DNA from 3 places in the Pseudoduganella sp. R-43 genome. Region 3 is predicted to be linked to each of the others. Evidence: riboswitches for the same ligand, from Rfam matches in the RefSeq annotation. Region 3 holds a riboswitch; each other region holds the start of a gene.
What was found. Region 3 has a riboswitch for cobalamin ahead of ACN9M3_RS29440 (cobaltochelatase subunit CobN). Riboswitches for the same ligand answer to the same signal wherever they lie in the genome.
Positions count from the first base shown of each region.

Region 1: it holds a riboswitch for cobalamin, as region 3 does, so the genes downstream of both, ACN9M3_RS10225 (TonB-dependent receptor) here and ACN9M3_RS29440 (cobaltochelatase subunit CobN) in region 3, are expected to answer to the same signal.
Region 2: it holds a riboswitch for cobalamin, as region 3 does, so the genes downstream of both, ACN9M3_RS01525 (energy-coupling factor ABC transporter permease) here and ACN9M3_RS29440 (cobaltochelatase subunit CobN) in region 3, are expected to answer to the same signal.

Region 1 is NZ_CP183988.1:2,234,757-2,239,809, forward strand. Features, by position in the region: gene ACN9M3_RS10210 (DODA-type extradiol aromatic ring-opening family dioxygenase) at 1-175, opposite strand, end outside; gene ACN9M3_RS10215 (hypothetical protein) at 195-1,055, opposite strand; gene ACN9M3_RS10220 (M1 family metallopeptidase) at 1,052-3,241, opposite strand; cobalamin riboswitch at 3,326-3,521, shown strand; gene ACN9M3_RS10225 (TonB-dependent receptor) at 3,594-5,053, shown strand, end outside.
Region 2 is NZ_CP183988.1:331,879-336,931, reverse strand. Features, by position in the region: gene ACN9M3_RS01550 (sirohydrochlorin chelatase) at 1-208, opposite strand, end outside; gene cobM (precorrin-4 C(11)-methyltransferase) at 205-987, opposite strand; gene ACN9M3_RS01540 (energy-coupling factor ABC transporter ATP-binding protein) at 984-1,847, opposite strand; gene cbiQ (cobalt ECF transporter T component CbiQ) at 1,844-2,578, opposite strand; gene ACN9M3_RS01530 (energy-coupling factor ABC transporter substrate-binding protein) at 2,568-2,921, opposite strand; gene ACN9M3_RS01525 (energy-coupling factor ABC transporter permease) at 2,918-3,598, opposite strand; cobalamin riboswitch at 3,724-3,928, opposite strand; gene ACN9M3_RS01520 (LysR family transcriptional regulator) at 3,931-4,800, opposite strand; gene ACN9M3_RS01515 (enoyl-CoA hydratase-related protein) at 4,889-5,053, shown strand, end outside.
Region 3 is NZ_CP183988.1:6,427,062-6,432,114, forward strand. Features, by position in the region: gene ACN9M3_RS29440 (cobaltochelatase subunit CobN) at 1-3,149, opposite strand, end outside; cobalamin riboswitch at 3,190-3,406, opposite strand; gene ACN9M3_RS29445 (hypothetical protein) at 3,557-3,862, shown strand; gene ACN9M3_RS29450 (YkgJ family cysteine cluster protein) at 3,902-4,144, shown strand; gene ACN9M3_RS29455 (YkgJ family cysteine cluster protein) at 4,159-4,419, shown strand; gene ACN9M3_RS29460 (hypothetical protein) at 4,424-5,053, opposite strand, start outside.

The DNA of each region.
Region 1 (5,053 bases), 2.6 Mb from region 3:
CGCGTCCCTCCCAATGGGCGGTGACGACCAGCAGGGCCTTCGGCTTGCCGCCGGCCTGGCGCGGCAAGTCGCGCAGCGATGCATCGAGTTGGTCGTAAGCGTTGCCGAACTGGTCACGCATCCAGGGCCATGGGCCGCCGCCGTGGGACAGGAAGAAGGTGGGCAAGGTAGTCATGCCCACCAATATACTCTGGTCAGCGATTCGTTGCAGACAGCGACATCAGCGCAAACAGGCGGGCGGCGCGCATCCACGCCATCGCCAGGGCGATCAGCTGTGCCAGCACGAACGCAGCTACCAATAGCGCGGCATTGCTGCCGGCCACATTCAGCCGTGCCACTGCCAGCACGGCCGCCAGCAGCAGGCCGCCCGCAGTCAGCGCCGTGTAGGCGCCCAGCATGGCCACGGGCCGGCGCAAGAGAAGCTTGACGCCCCGCCACCAGGCCTTGACGGCAGACGTGCGGCGGCGGTCGATCGCCAATTGGGCGCGCCCGGCATCGAGCGTCAGGTTGGTCAGCGCCACCAGCAGGGCTGTGACGACCGTGGCTGCCAGCTGCCAGCGTGCCGCATCGGCTTCCAGTACTGCCTTGCCGGCATAGTTCTCGGCAGCTTCCGCCAGCGCACCGCCCAGTGCAAACGCCACGCCCAGCGGCACGATCGCCCACAGCAGCATGCGGAACATGCGCGGGTATTCGGCGACCCCGCCTGCGCACAGTTCGCGCAAGGTGGCGGTTTGCTGCGCACGGCCGGCAGTGACGATGGCGCTGGTCAGGAACGGCGACAGAAGCAGGGTCAGGACCAAGGCAGCGATGCCGCCGGCTTGCAGCGAAACGGCGTTGCGCCGCAGTTCGGCGGATATGTCGGTGAAAGCGAGGCCGTCGAGCGCGCGCGCCAGTTCGGGGGCGCGCACCGAGTTGTCCAGCAGCGGCGCCAGGCTATTCCAGATGGGCAGGGCCAGCAGGGCTGTCGGCAGCAGCATGGCGATCAGCCAGATCAGCATCAGGCGCCATTGCAGGGCGGCGCGGGCGGCGTGTTTGAGGTTGGTCGTCAGCTTCATACAGTGGCGATGAAAGAGAGCAGGGTCTGGATGATGGCGGCCAGGTCGAAGGTCCAGCGGCGCGACGCGCTGCCGTCCTTCTTCAGGGTGCGGCTGTCATCGAGCTTGCTGACGTCGAGCAGGTGTTTGCCCTCAGGGTCGAGCTGGGCGGATACCGCTTTCACGGGCTTGGTCCACTCGTAGGTATGCCAGCGCTGTTCGCCGCCCCAGAATACGGTCTCCTTGGTGCCATCGGCAAACGTGACCACCAGCGTCTGCAGGACATCGGCGCCGCGCCGGCGCACGGTGACCCGCGTCAGGTAGGGGAACGGGCCGGTGCCTGGCTTGGCTTCCGGGTTGGCCTTTTCCCATGCATCGCGCAGCTGTTCGACGTGCTTGTCGACCTGCTCTTCGCTCAAGTCGGCAAGCTTGCCGCCCTTCATTTGCCGGCCCGGCAGTGGCAGCACCTCTTCGCTGGTGAAGGAGGAAATGCGGTCGTCCACGCGCGTGGTGGCATAGACCTGCTGCGCGAAGACGGTTTCCACCAGCTGGCGCTGGCCGCTGACTTCTGCCAGCGTCTCACGGAAATCAGCCACGCTTGGGTGGCGGAATTTCCAGCGGCGGTAATACTCCTTGAAGGCGCGCTCCATGGTTTCCTTGCCCAGCTGCGCTTCCAGGTCGTGCATGACCAGTGTGGTGCGCGAATACACCGGGCCAATGCCTTGCAGGCGGGTATAGGCATTCTGGCCCAGCGGGTCGGATGGCTCGTCACGCGGCGTGCCCTGGCGTTCGAACTCGAAGCCCTTGATGGTGGGCGCAAATCCGATCGCGCGCAGGAACGGCGTCGTGAGGTAGGCCTTGCGGCCCGTATCGCGCAGCATGCGCTGGTTCCAGTACTCGTTCAGGCCTTCGTCCAGCATCGGCTCTTCGAACTCGTTGCTGGCGAGGATGCCGTAGAAGTAGCCATGGCCGAATTCGTGAATGGTGACGAAATCCAGCGCCGCCGATGCGAACGTGCCCGGCTTCAGGCCGGCAAAGTTGTCGACAGTGAAGAAGGTGGGGTACTCCATGCCGCCCGCTTCGCTGGCGTTATGCGGAGGAATGACCACAGTCACGGTTTTGTACGGATAGGGGCCGAGGGTCTTCGAGAAGTAGTCCAGCGAATCCTTGGTGGCCTGCAAGGCAGGCGCCGCGTTGGATGCGAATTCCGGCGGATAAAGCACGGTGATCTTCACTTGCGGGCTGCCGGGCCCGGTCCAGGTGCCGGTCAGCGGTGCCGCAGTGCGCTTGTCGGCGGTCCACGCGAAATCGTGCACGTCGCCCTGCACGAAATGGTGGGTCAGCTTGCCGTCCTTTTCCTGCGGGGCGCCCTGCAGTTCGCCGGTGGCTCCCACGGTATATTCCCTGGGGACGGTGAGCTTGACGTCATAGCTGCCAAAGTCCGCGTAATACTCGGATTCCGCGTGGTATTCATGCGCGTTCCAGCGCACCGCGGTGGCGCCCCGTTCGCCCGGCAGTTCCAGCACGGCGATCTTGGGGAACCATTGCGCCACCAGGTGGAAGCTGTCGAAGTAGCCGCTGCGCGCCATCACGCGCGGAAGCTGGTCGAAAAAGGCGATATCGAGCGTGGTGCTGGCGCCCGCTGCGACAGCCTGCGGCAGGTCAAGGCGCACCACGGTCTGGTCGGCCGCCGGGCCGCCGTCGGGATGCACGAAAGTCCACGGCACCTTGGCGCCGCCTTGCTGCACGCTGCGCAATTCCGTGTAGCCCCATTCTCCATCTTTGCTCAGGGCGCTGTTGCGAATGCCGCTGCCGGTTTTGCGCTCCTCGGTGTGGAATGTGCTGTAGCCGTTCTGGAAGGCATTCAGGTACAGGTGCAGGTAGACGCTGCGCACCGGTTCGGCGCTGCGGTTGCGCCAGGTCAGGCGCTGCTTGCCGTCGATGGTGTGCTTGACCGGGTCCAGGCTGGCTTCGATCTGGTAGTCCACCACGCGGTCGGACAGCGTGGCCTCCTGGCCGGTGCGGATGCCGCCCCAGGCGCCGGGAGCGCTGGGCTGCATGACGGCGGCCGCCTTGGCTGGCGCCAGTGCGATGCCGCTACCGGCTTCCGGCACGGTGGCGGACGTCGCGCCACCGGCCCACAGGCTGGCCTGGACCGCGACCCCGCCCAACAGGGCGGCCGCGGCCAAAAGGTGAGTGATGCGCATAAGACTCCATTGGGTTTTTTGCAACACCAAAATATAGCCCGGGTGGCGGCCGATTGCCAAACTTTTATGCCAACTTTAACCGGCGTATAATGGCGGCGCCTTGGTGCCCGCCTCCTGTTCATGGAGGCAGTTAAACGGGAAACGCAATGTGCTGCCCCCGCAACGGTACGCAAGCGCCGTCATTGAGACGGCAGGCCGCGCCAATTAGCCACTGCTGCTGCAGGAAGGTGGCCCGGTCAGTCTTGCCAGCCCGGATACCGGCCAGGGAGGTGGAAGCGCGCCCGCGCAGGGTTCGTCTTCTGTGGATTCCGGCTGCGGGGACGCAGGCGGATACTCTTTCTACTGATTTGCCATGACCTTCATCACTTCGCGCTGCGCCGTTGCCGCAGCGGTTGCCCTGTGCTTTGCCGCAGCGGCCCAAGCCCAATCGAACACCGTTGTCGTTTCCGGTTCCCGCTTCGCCAGCGATCCGTCGCTGCTGCCGATCGGCGCCACCACCATCACCGCGGCCGACATCCGCCGCGCCGGCGTGTCCGACGTCAACCAGGCGATCCGCAAGATCGGCGGCGTGTACGGCCGCCAGAGCCTGACCGGCAGCCCCGACTTCGGCCTCGACCTGCGTGGCTTCGGCACCAACAGCGACCAGAACGTGGTGATTGTGCTGGATGGCGTGCGCCTGAACGAAAACGAGCTGTCCAGCGCAACCCTGTCCACCATTCCGATCGACATGGTGGAGCGCATCGACATCATGCGCGGCGGCGCCAGCGTGCTGTATGGCGAAGGCGCCACCGGCGGCGTGATCCAGATCACCACCAAGCGCCCGCAAGCCGGCGAGCGCAGCGGCAATATGTTCACTGAGCTGGGCCAGTTTGACAGCGGCGAGGTGCGCGCCAGCGTGGCACAGGGCTTCGACGGCTTTGCCTTCGACGCGTCGGCCGGCCACCAGCGCTCCGACAACTACCGCGACAACAATGAATTCAAGCAGTCGCGCCTTAACGGCGGCGTGAAGTTCAGCACCGGCGTGGGCAGCTTCTCGCTGCGTGCCGACATCGCGCGCCAGGACCAGCGCTTCGCCGGCAGCCTGACGGAAGCGCAATTCAACGCCAATCCGCGCCAGACCCTGACCCCGAACGATTTCGGCAAGCTCGATAGCGACCGCTATACCGCCGCCTGGGAGCACAAGGTAGGCGCTTTCGACCTGGCTGCGGAGCTGTCGCATCGCAAGAAGGAAGCGGAAGCCACTTACTTCAGTCCATGGGGCGTTTCCAGCTCCGCCTACGACACGAAGCAGACCCAGTTCTCGCCGCGCGTGCGCCACCTTGGCCAGTTCGACGGCATGCTGAATGAACTGGTCGCCGGCTTTGACTTCGGCCGCTGGAACCGCGTCACCACCGCGTCCTTCTCCGCCGCCGACGCCAGCCAGCGCAGCAAGGCTTTCTACCTGCGCGACGAAATGAAGTTCTCCGGCCCGCAGCAATTCCGCCTGGCCGCCGGCGTGCGCCGCGAACTGTTCGACAAGGATTCGATCGATCCAGTGCCATTCACCACCGCCACCTACAGCGTGAAGCAAGCCAACAACGCCTGGGAAGTGCAGGGCAGCATGCTTGCCGCGCCGGGCCTGACAGCGTGGGCCAAGATTGGCCAGAGCTACCGCGTCGCCAACTCCGACGAGAACGGCTTCACTCCGCAGGCCAACAAGCCGCTGGAAACCCAGACTTCGCACGATGTTGAAATCGGCCTTGGTTATGCGCAGGGCGCCGCCAAGCTTGACGCGCGCATTTTCCGCCACAACCTGGACAACGAGATCTATTA
Region 2 (5,053 bases), 700 kb from region 3:
CAGCAACCTCCAGCAAGCTGGCATTCAGCTCGGGGGGAGCGAACTCGATAAAGCACAATTCGATGCGCCAGCCCGGCCGGCGTGCGCGCCACATGTCCACGAATTCACGGATTTCCTGGTTGCCCGACTCTTCGCGGGAGCCATGGCCGACGACGAGGATGGTATCGCTCGCTGCTGCAATCGCTGGCATCATGATGGATTGGTTCATGCGCTGGCCTTTCTGAAACGGTGGGTAAAGGTTGGGTCGTACAATTTGGAGCGCACCAGGGTTTCCCAGTGCAAGGCGCACAGCGTGGGGCTGGCCACGATCATGGCCTGGCTGGCTACGCCGGCTTCCCGGCAGCGCTGCTTGATGTCGGCCAGCGTCCCGCGCAGGATCTTCTCCTCGCCGGGCCAACTGGCTTTGTGCACGACCAGCATGGGCGAGTCCTCCGGCCAGCCCGCCGCACGCAGGGCCGCCTCGACCTTGTACATCAGGGTGATCGACAGGAAGATGCACAGCGTGGTGCGGTGTGAGGCCAGGCTGGCCAGGTCTTCGCCATCCGGCATTGGGGTGCGGCCTTCGACGCGGGTGAAAATCACGCTTTGCGTCACCTCGGGCAAGGTCATGGATTCTCCGGCGGCTGCCATCGAAGCCATGGCGGACGAAACGCCCGGGACCACTGCCCATTCAATGCCTTCGGCGGCAAGCGGGCGCGCCATTTCAATCAGGGCGCCGTACAGGCCGGGATCGCCGGTCTGCAGCCTTACTACGGTGCTGTGGGCCCGAGTTTGCTCGATCAGCCAGGCCGTCATCTCTTCCAGCGTCATGTCTTTCGAATCGCGGATAACGCAGCCAGGCGGCGCGTAGAGCGTTGCGGCGCGGTCCACCAGCGAGCCGGCAAACAGCACGGCGCCAGCTTGTGCCAGCAGCTTTTGTCCCTTGACGGTGATCAGTTCGGGGTCGCCGGGACCGGCGCCGACAAACCAGACTTTGCCAGCTGTCATATCAGTATTTCTCCTTGGTGTTCGTCGACAGGCTGGGCGCGCAGCGCGGTCAGCACGGCCTCCACGCTTCGCGGTGCGGCGCCGGCGGGAAGCAAGCCGCGTTTGGCCAGCTCGGCATGTAATGCCAATGCCTGGGGCAAGCGTTGGCCGGCAGCGCGCAGCGCCTCCTGGCGCGAGGCCAGCTCCTGGGTGGGAACCGATGCAATGCAGAGGCCAGCAGCCATCATGTGGATGTCGTCGGCCCAGCGATAGGCAAAGTCGACGTCGTGGGTGGATAGGACGATCGTCACGCCGCGCGCGGCGAGGCGGTCCAGCAATGTCTCGAGTTCCATCTGCATCGGCGAGTCCAGGCCCGCCATCGGTTCGTCCAGCAGCAGGACTTCGGGCTGCATGGCCAGCACGCCGGCAATGCAGACGCGCTTCTTCTGGCCGAAGCTCAGGTGGTGCACGGGACGGCGCGCAAAGCCGGCCAGGCCTACGGCATCGAGCGCATCCGCGGCGCGAGTGCGTACCGTGGCGTCGTCGAGGCCGAGGTTCAGCGGCCCAAACGCCACATCCTCCTCGACCAGTGCCGAGATTAGCTGGCGGTCAGGATTCTGGAACACAAGGCCGACCCGGCTGCGCAACGAGGCCAGCCCACTGCGGCTGTAGTCGTACTCGTTGCCGTGCCAGCGCAAGCGGCCCACGGTGGGGCGCAGCAAAGCGTTCAGGTGCAGCAGGAGCGTGGTCTTGCCGGCGCCGTTCGCGCCGAGCAGCGCGTGACGGCGTCCGCGCCCAAGCGACAACGTGCAGCCGCGCAGGCCTGGGCTGCCGTCGGCAAACGCGTGCTCCACTGCTTCGAGTTCGATCAAAGGCGTCATAGCCTGTCACGCAGGGAAAATGCCAGCAGCAGCACGCTCGCCAGCAAGGATAGGGCAAGCTGGCGTCGCGCATGCGGGAAGGAGGTCGGCAAGTGGCGCAGGCTGCCCTCGAAGGCGCGCGCATCGGCCGCCATTTGCAGTGCCGACGCGCGCTGCCATACCTGTAGTGCCATCTGGCCCGTCAGCAACCCTATCGACCGCCAGTGTTGGCGCCAGCCGCCATGTCCCAGGCGCGCAGCTTGCGCGGTACTGCCTTCGTCCCATGCCTGGCGCAGCACGAACAGCATGCGGTAGCACAGCGCCATCAGGTCCAGCAGCAGTTCGGGTACGCGCAGGCGGCGCAGCAACATCAACAGGTCCGGCATCGGCGTGGTCAGCACCAGCCCGAGTACGGCGGCCAGCGCGGCGATCGAGCGCAGGGCAATGTACCCGACTGCCGGCGAGAGCCCAGGCGCCCACCGCCAGCCGCCCCCGCCGTCAGGCGTGACCAGCATTGTCAGGCAGGACAGCAAAAGGAAGCCGACCGGCGCTACCGCTACGGCAAAGTAGGTCCGGATTGGCACGCGCGCCCCGGCCAGCGTGGCGAACATGGAGAGCAGCGCGAGCACGGCCAGCGTGTCAAGGCTGCGGGCGAGCCAGGCGGCAGCGATGCCGGCCAGCGCGAACAGGCCCTTCGCGCCTGGAGCGACGGCCTGCCAGCGCGAGGCGTAGGCTGCGGCGTCAATCCGCATGGGAATCCTGCTCCGGCACCGAATCCCCCTGTGCGCAACGTTGTTCGCGCTCGCGCGCCATCGATGTGCCGAGCCAGAAACCGATCACGCCCGCGCCGATCGCAGCTTGCAGCGCGAACAGCAGCGACGCGATCTCTCCGCTCGGCGGTTCGAACAGCGGTGCAAACCAGGGTTTGTAGTGTGGTGCGATGATGCCAATCGCCTGTTGCGCGCGCGAATCCGCTCCGCTGAATGCTGCTGGCGCCGCGCCGCCCGGCTCCGCCGGCGGCATGTCTGCAAACCACAGCGGCAAAACGGTCAACAGGATGATGGCCGCCCAGATCAAGCCAGTACGCGCCTTCATGCCGACTTCTCCTTCACATGCGCCATCACCGGCAGCAGGCGCAGCTCGTGCGCATTGAAGCGCGCCATCGCATTCACCACCAGTACGGTCAGCAAGCCTTCGCTGATAGCGATCGGCAGTTGTGTCAACGCGAAGATACCGGCGAACTTGGCGAACGAAGCGCTGATACCACCGATCGGATCAGGAAAGGCCCAGGCCAGCTGTGCAGAAGTGGTCAGGTAAGTTGCCAGGTCGCCGATACAGGCGGCCGCGAACACCGCGACCGCGCGCGATAGCCCGAGGGCCGCCGTGGAGCGGAATACGCCATAGGAAACGAAGGGCCCGACGATCGCCATGGAGAACACGTTCGCGCCCAGCGTGGTCAAGCCGCCGTGGGCCAGCAGCAAGGCCTGGAACAGCAGCACGACAAAGCCGACCGGCACCATCGCCGCAGGACCGAACAGCAGCGCGCCAAGCCCGACGCCGGTCGGATGCGAACAGCTTCCCGTCACGGACGGCAGCTTCAGCGCAGACAGGAGGAAAGCGAAGGCCGAAGCAACGCCAAGCAGCATGCGCCGCTCGGGGTGCGCCTGCAAGCCGCGCGCCATGCTGCGCAGGCCCCAGGCCAGGAAAGGAGCGGATACGGCTGCCCAGCCAAGCGCATGCGCGGGCGGCAGGAAACCTTCCATGATGTGCATTCGAAACCTCCCGTCGAATGGTCTATGGGAGCACCTTCATGGGAGAATCGGGAGACGGTCGACAGGGGGCAGGCGGGCAAGACGCAGGAAGCCGGTCGACAGCGGCTTCCCTTCACCCCGGAGAACAGTGCTGGCAGTATCGGGCCGGTATTCTGGCTCGCCTTCATCCTCGTCCGGGCCTTCCCGCGCGTTGCGCAGTGGCGTATTTCCGGATTCGTCAGGCTTACAGCAGCGGGGGCTGCACCGGAGTGGCCGCACATGGCAGCGTCACCGGTTTCCCGTTTAACGCGCATCCAGGACAGGACGCGCGCACCCAATTGCCGAATAGTACATTAAAGGTCTCTTGCGTGGCAAACGCCTGTGATCTCGGTCAGGAAGGCTGCCATTGCCTGTACGCGCAGGCTCGCTTTCAGGTCGCGGTGATAGACCAGCCACAGGTCGCGCGATACTGGCGTGGCCAGTCGCCCCATTCGCTGGAGCGCCGGCTCTGCATCACCGATGAAACATGGCAGCATGGCGGCGCCCACGCCGGAGCGGGCGGCGGCGATCTGCGTGGGCAGGCTGTTGCACGCCAGGACTGGCGGTTTGCCGTCGAATGCAGTGCGCAGTGCGGCTGCCATCGGCAGGCCATCCCAGGCGCCGTCCCAGCTTATGTAGTCACCGCTGTCATGCGAAACAGCGGCTGCGCGGTAAAGGGCGAAATCGACCTTGCCGATACGCCTTGCGATGTAGTCGCCTGCTCCATCGTCCGGAGCGGCCATGCGCAGCGCCAGGTCGGCTTCGCGCCGCGACAGGTTGACCGCAGCCATGGCGATATCGAGCTCCACCCTTAGCGCCGGATGCAGCGTTCGCAATGCCGCCAGCCTGGGCGCGACCAGGAATTGCGCCAGCATTTCAGTAGTCGCCAGCCGCACCACGCCGGACACTGCGCGCTGCGCATCGCCCGGCGCAGCAGCGGCAGCCATGGCCTGCTCCACCTGCCCGGCGTGCGCCAGCAGTTCACTGCCGTCATCGGTCAGCGCATAGCCGCTTTGCTGGCGCAAGAACAGCTTTCGGCCAGTGCGGCGCTCCAGCGCGTCAACGTGGCGCGAGACCGTGGATGCGCTGGTGCCCAGTACCGCAGCAGCGCCGCTAAGGCCGCCGCTTCGTGCAACCGCGAGAAAGAACTTCAGCTCATTCCAGTCGAAGGCAAGGTTTTTCATTTTCGGAAAACTGTTTTCTGAACTCACAAAACTACGTCCAATTCTGGAAACCTATACTAACCTTAATCTCAACTCCCGGAGCCAAGCCATGACTGTCCTGTATGGAGAATCCGCCGGCATCGCCGTCATTGCATTGAATCGCCCCGATGCGCTGAATGCGCTCGACCTGCCGACCTTGCAGCGACTGGAAGAAATGCTGGACATGGCGGCCGCCAGTTCCGCAGCCGGCGCCGTGATACTTACCGGCACCGGC
Region 3 (5,053 bases):
GCGCTGGCACTGGCGCCGGTGCTGCCGCTGCCGGCGCCTGCGCTGCTGCCCAGCGGCGCCAGCGCAGCTTCCAGTGCCTCGCGCAATGCAGGCTCCTGCTCGGCGATGCCCGCAGCGGAGGCGGCCAATGACATTCGACCGGCGCGGTCGATCAGGCGAATCAGGTTCGGGTACAGGTCGCGAAACAGGCCGGACGTGGTCACCAGCGCATCGCGCCGCACTGCGCCCGGCACCAGCCGCACATCGTTGACGATGCCGCGCGCATTCCATACCGGCTCGGCGCCCATCATCGCCAGCGCGAACGCCACCATCACGCCTTCATCGCGCACCGCATCGGATGCCCACAGCAGGATGCCTTCGCTGCCCGCATCGGAATGCTCACGCGCCGCAGCCTTGGCCGCCAGGCTGGAGCCCATCTGGTAGCCGATTCTGGTCGGCAGGATATCGCCATCGACCGCATGGAAATTGCGGCCGGTCGGCAGCGCTTCCGGCGAGCGCAGGGGATCGTTGCCCTTGCCCGGTTCGATGAAGCGGCCATCCAGGCCCGCCAGCAGCGCGCGCATTTCATTGAGCGGCGACGCAGCCAGCTTGCGCGCAACCTCAGGATCGTCGATGCCGCCCTTCTTCATCGATTCCAGCATCAGGTCGATGGAGTCCCGCTTCCACGGACGCCCGAAGATGTGCAGGCCGTGCGGCATGAACTTTTCCTGCAGCTTTGTCAGGTAGTGGCCCACTTCGTGCGCCAGCAGGTCGTCGTCGGCCGCGTCGAAGCCGATGCCGCGCACGGCCAGCACGTCGGCCATCGACGCTTCCAGTTCCGCCTTCAGGTTCAGGGCCACAACGCGCTCGCGCATCAGCTGCGCCGCCTTGGCCTTCAGCGTGTCGGAGCTGGCTGCCTCGTAGCTCTCCACAATCTGGCGCAGCGACAGCAGTTCGTCGTACAGCGGCGTGGACGCCAGCGGCGGCGTCAGGTGGTCAACCATCACCGCCAGGCCGCGCCGCTTGGCCTGCGTGCCTTCGCCGACGCCGTCCACGATATAGGGATAGATGCCGGGCAGGTCGCCCGCGATCAGGCTGGGAAAGTCGTCGGCCGAAAGTCCGACCGCCTTCCCCGGCAAGAACTCATAGGTCGAGTGGCGGCCGATATGCACCAGCGCATCGGCCTTGAAGCGGTCGCGCAGCCAGTGGTAGAAGGCCAGGTACTGGTGCGGGGGCGGCACGCTGGTATTCGCATGCAGCAGCTCTTCGTCCACTTCCCAGCCGCGCGGCGGCTGTGGTCCGATGAACACGTTGCCGAACTGGATGCCCGGCACCAGCAGCTTGCCGCTGTCGACCATGATCTTGCCCGGTGCAGGCCCCCAGCCCTTCAAGCCCTCGATGCCGTAGGACGCGACCCGGCGTCGCAGCGGCTCCAGCGCAGCGCAGCGGCGCGGCGCCTTCGCCTGCAGGCAGCCCGCATAGCCATCGGACAGCGCAGCCAGGTCGCGGATCGCCGCCTCGCGCTGCGGATGATCGGCGCCCTCCACCAGGTGCTGCAGTTCCTTGATCACGACTTCCGCCTGCTTGCGGCCGAGTGCCCATTCGCCGGCAGCTTCCGCTTCCAGCACGTCGGCGTGCAAGCGGCCCAGCAGGCCGCTGGTCATTTCTCCCTGCACGCGCGGCGACAGCGTCGCGAACCACTTCGCATAATCGGCGGCGCTGACGCTGTTCACGGAGCCCGCCAGTTCACGCAAGGCGCCGCGGTCCTCAGGCAGGTTGACGCCGTGCGCCATGATGCGGTCAAGCAGCGCTTCCGGCGTGGCCGGCAATTCGCCGACCGTGTAGCCGGCGTCCTTCAGGGCGTGCAGCATGTCGAACAGCGAAGCCGGCACATCAAGGTTGTCGGCGCCGATGTTCTGGCGGCCCGGCGGGTGATTGTAGTACACCAGCGCCACGCGCTTGTCGCGGTTGGATTTGGCGCGCAAGGCCAGCCAGCGCTCGACGCGCGCAGCCAGGCGCTCCGCTTCCGCCGCCAGTACTACCGGCGGGCGATTCTCGATGCCGGTCAGCTTGTCGCGCTGCGGCTCGCCCAGTGCCGCCACCACGATGGGCTGGCCGATGCCCTGCAGCTCGGGTAGCGCCACGCGGTACTGCACCGAATCAGGCGGCAAGCCGTCCGGCGACAAGCGCCATTGCATGGCGGTGCGGTCGGACAGCCGGATCGCCTTGAACAGCGGGATATCGAGCTTCTTGAATGCCTCGCTGACGGCTTCGCGCCCTTCGGCGGCGCCCACCACAAAGTCCTGCAGCACCACCATGGCGGCCGGCACGGCAGGCGCAATCAGTTCCGGCAAGCGCTCAAGCGCCTCGCGCGAGGCGCCGCCCCAGCGCGGCAGCACCTGCACGCATTGCTGGCCAATGCGTTCGACTTGCTTGCAGACGGCATCGGGCACCGTGCCATCCATGTTCGACAGGTCCAGCACTACCACGGTAGGACGCGCCTGCAGGCCTAGCTGCGCCGCCCTGCCCCATGCCGCCGCGTCGTGCAGTTCGCGCTGGCCGGCGCGCAGGCGCAGCGTCGGTTCCGGCTGCGGCTCGGCCAGGGCGCGCGAGGGGTCGAGCAGGTGCGCAAGCAGCGCTGCCGTGTTGTCGCGGCCACCGGCCTGCCAGACCTGGCGCGCAGCCAGCCACTGGCCTGCCGCCGGTCGCGCCCTGGCTGCCTGCAGTGCCGCTTCCGGCGGCTGCTCGGTCGAGAGCTGGCGCAGCGTTTCAGGCGAAAAGCCCTGCAAGCTGCCCTGCCGTCCGCGCGACAGCAGGCTAAGCGTGGCCTCGCCATTCATGGCCAGCACGCTGGCCTGCGGGCGGGCATGGCGCGGCAAGAATTCCTTCAGGCGCCGGGCCGGGTCGCCGAACAGCGATACGGCCAGGATGCTGTCCGCCTGCGCCAGCCACTGGGCGGCTTGCTTGTCGTCGGCCGCCATCCATTGCGCGGGCGTGCGCAACACGATACGGTCCTGGGGATGGCCGGCCAGGTGGCGATGGGCCGCCTCGATGGCGACAGGCGCAGCGCGTTCGGTCACGATGGCAAACAGCACGGCGGCGTTGGCACGCGCGCAAGCGAACGCACATAGCAGGACCACAATGGTCCGGGCAAAGGTAGTGGTAGGCACAGCAGGATTCCGAGCACGCAAAACCACACCCCGGGCTTCGCACAATCAAAAGTGACCGGCCGGTCTTCTGGCTCGCCTTCTTCCTCCGCTGGCCTGGCCTTCCCGTGCGATGCACAGTGGCGTTGGTCAGCTTCGTCCGGCTTACAGCAGCGGGGGCTGCGCCGGACTGGCGCAAGATGGCTATCCCGCGCGGCACCGGCTTCCCGTTTCACCTCCCGGCAGGCTTGCAGGAAGGCACCAATCACATAACGTGCGTCATTCTAACAGACTGCACTTGGCCAACAATCTAGCCAGAAGAGCAACGACTGTTGTTATAAAGATCCACTTCTTAGAAATGATTGGTAATTCGTGAGAATTAGGTATTTACTGCTAAGTACGCGTCAAAGAACGTGTCTGGGAGAGTAAAAATGCATAACAAGACAACATTACAAGTCCTGGCAGCCGCCTCCGGACTTGCGGATGAGCGCATCCAGGAACTCTGGGAAGGGGCCGATATGTATGCCCGTGCCCAGGCTGGGAATCCGGATTCGCCGCGCTACCAGCAAGTGCTGCATGAGCGCATGGCGGCCATGGTCGAACGTGAAGTGGCCAAGCGCCATGCCGCGGACGGCGAGCCCTGGGTGCTGGCTGACGCCCACCTGGGACAGATTGAAGTGTCGCTGTCCGACGCCCTCAAGGCCTTCGGCGGCCGCACGCACCACGTTATCCATTAGCAAGGCAAAGCCGCCCGCACGGCTGTGAACCGCACCCCGATCCCGTGCCGTCCACAATGCGGCGCCTGCTGTACGGCGCCCGCGATCTCCAGCCCGATTCCCGGCATGCCTGAAGGCAAACCGGCAGGCGTGCCCTGCATCCAGCTCGATTCGCACATGCGCTGCAAGCTGTATGGCTTGCCCGAACGCCCCCTCGTGTGCGTGGAATTCAGGGCCGACGAAGCAGTGTGCGGTGAGTCGCGCGAGCAGGCCATGCGCTGGCTGGGTTGGCCGAAGCTGTAAAATACTGGCCCACCATGAGTTTCCAATGCCGCCCAGCCTGTGGCGCCTGCTGCACGGCGCCCTCGATTACGTCCCCGATTCCCGGAATGCCGAACGGCAAACCGGCCGGGGTGCGCTGCGTCCAATTGGGCGACGATAACCGTTGCAAGATCTTCGGCAAGCCGGAACGCCCGGCCTTCTGCGGCGGCCTGCAGCCTTCGGCCGAAATGTGCGGCGAGAGTCGGGAACAGGCGATGACGTGGCTCGCGGTGCTGGAACGCGAAACCTGTCCGTGAGCCGCTAGCGAACGTAGAGCGTTGCGAATGTCGAAGGAATTTCAGCCAGTTCCGCTTCCAGATATGGAACAGTCGCAATGCAAGTGACCCATTCCAGGAATCGATCTTCGCTGAAGTACGATCGAACCACGTCCAGCGTTGCCGTTCGGGCAGCCTCAGGGACAAGCGCCGCTACCGGCGGCGCGCCGCTGTCGTCTACAACCGTCAGCCGGGCCTCGAGACAATGACTCCATTCCCAACCGATGTATGGTCGGGCTTCCAGCGAAAATTCAGATGGCCACCGCATTGTGTCGTTCAGGATCCCATGCGCACCAACCAGCCAGACGACGACCTGCGCGCGCCAGTGCGGTGAGGGGATATCGAACACGGAACGCAGCCAAGGCTCGACTAAAGACTCAGGCAGATATTTCAGGCAGAAGAACATCGAAGCGGAGAAATCTCCACTGGCATCCCACCAGAGCCAGACACGGTTCGGGTTGTCGTTTGATTGACGCAGAATATTCCCGATAGCGATGTCGGTGCCGTTCCAGCACATGCCATCCATCATGCACCGTCCCAGGGTTAGCAGCACATCTTCCCGAAAGCCTTCGTATGGCTCCCGAGAGACGCCGTTCGGGTAAATGGCCATAAACCC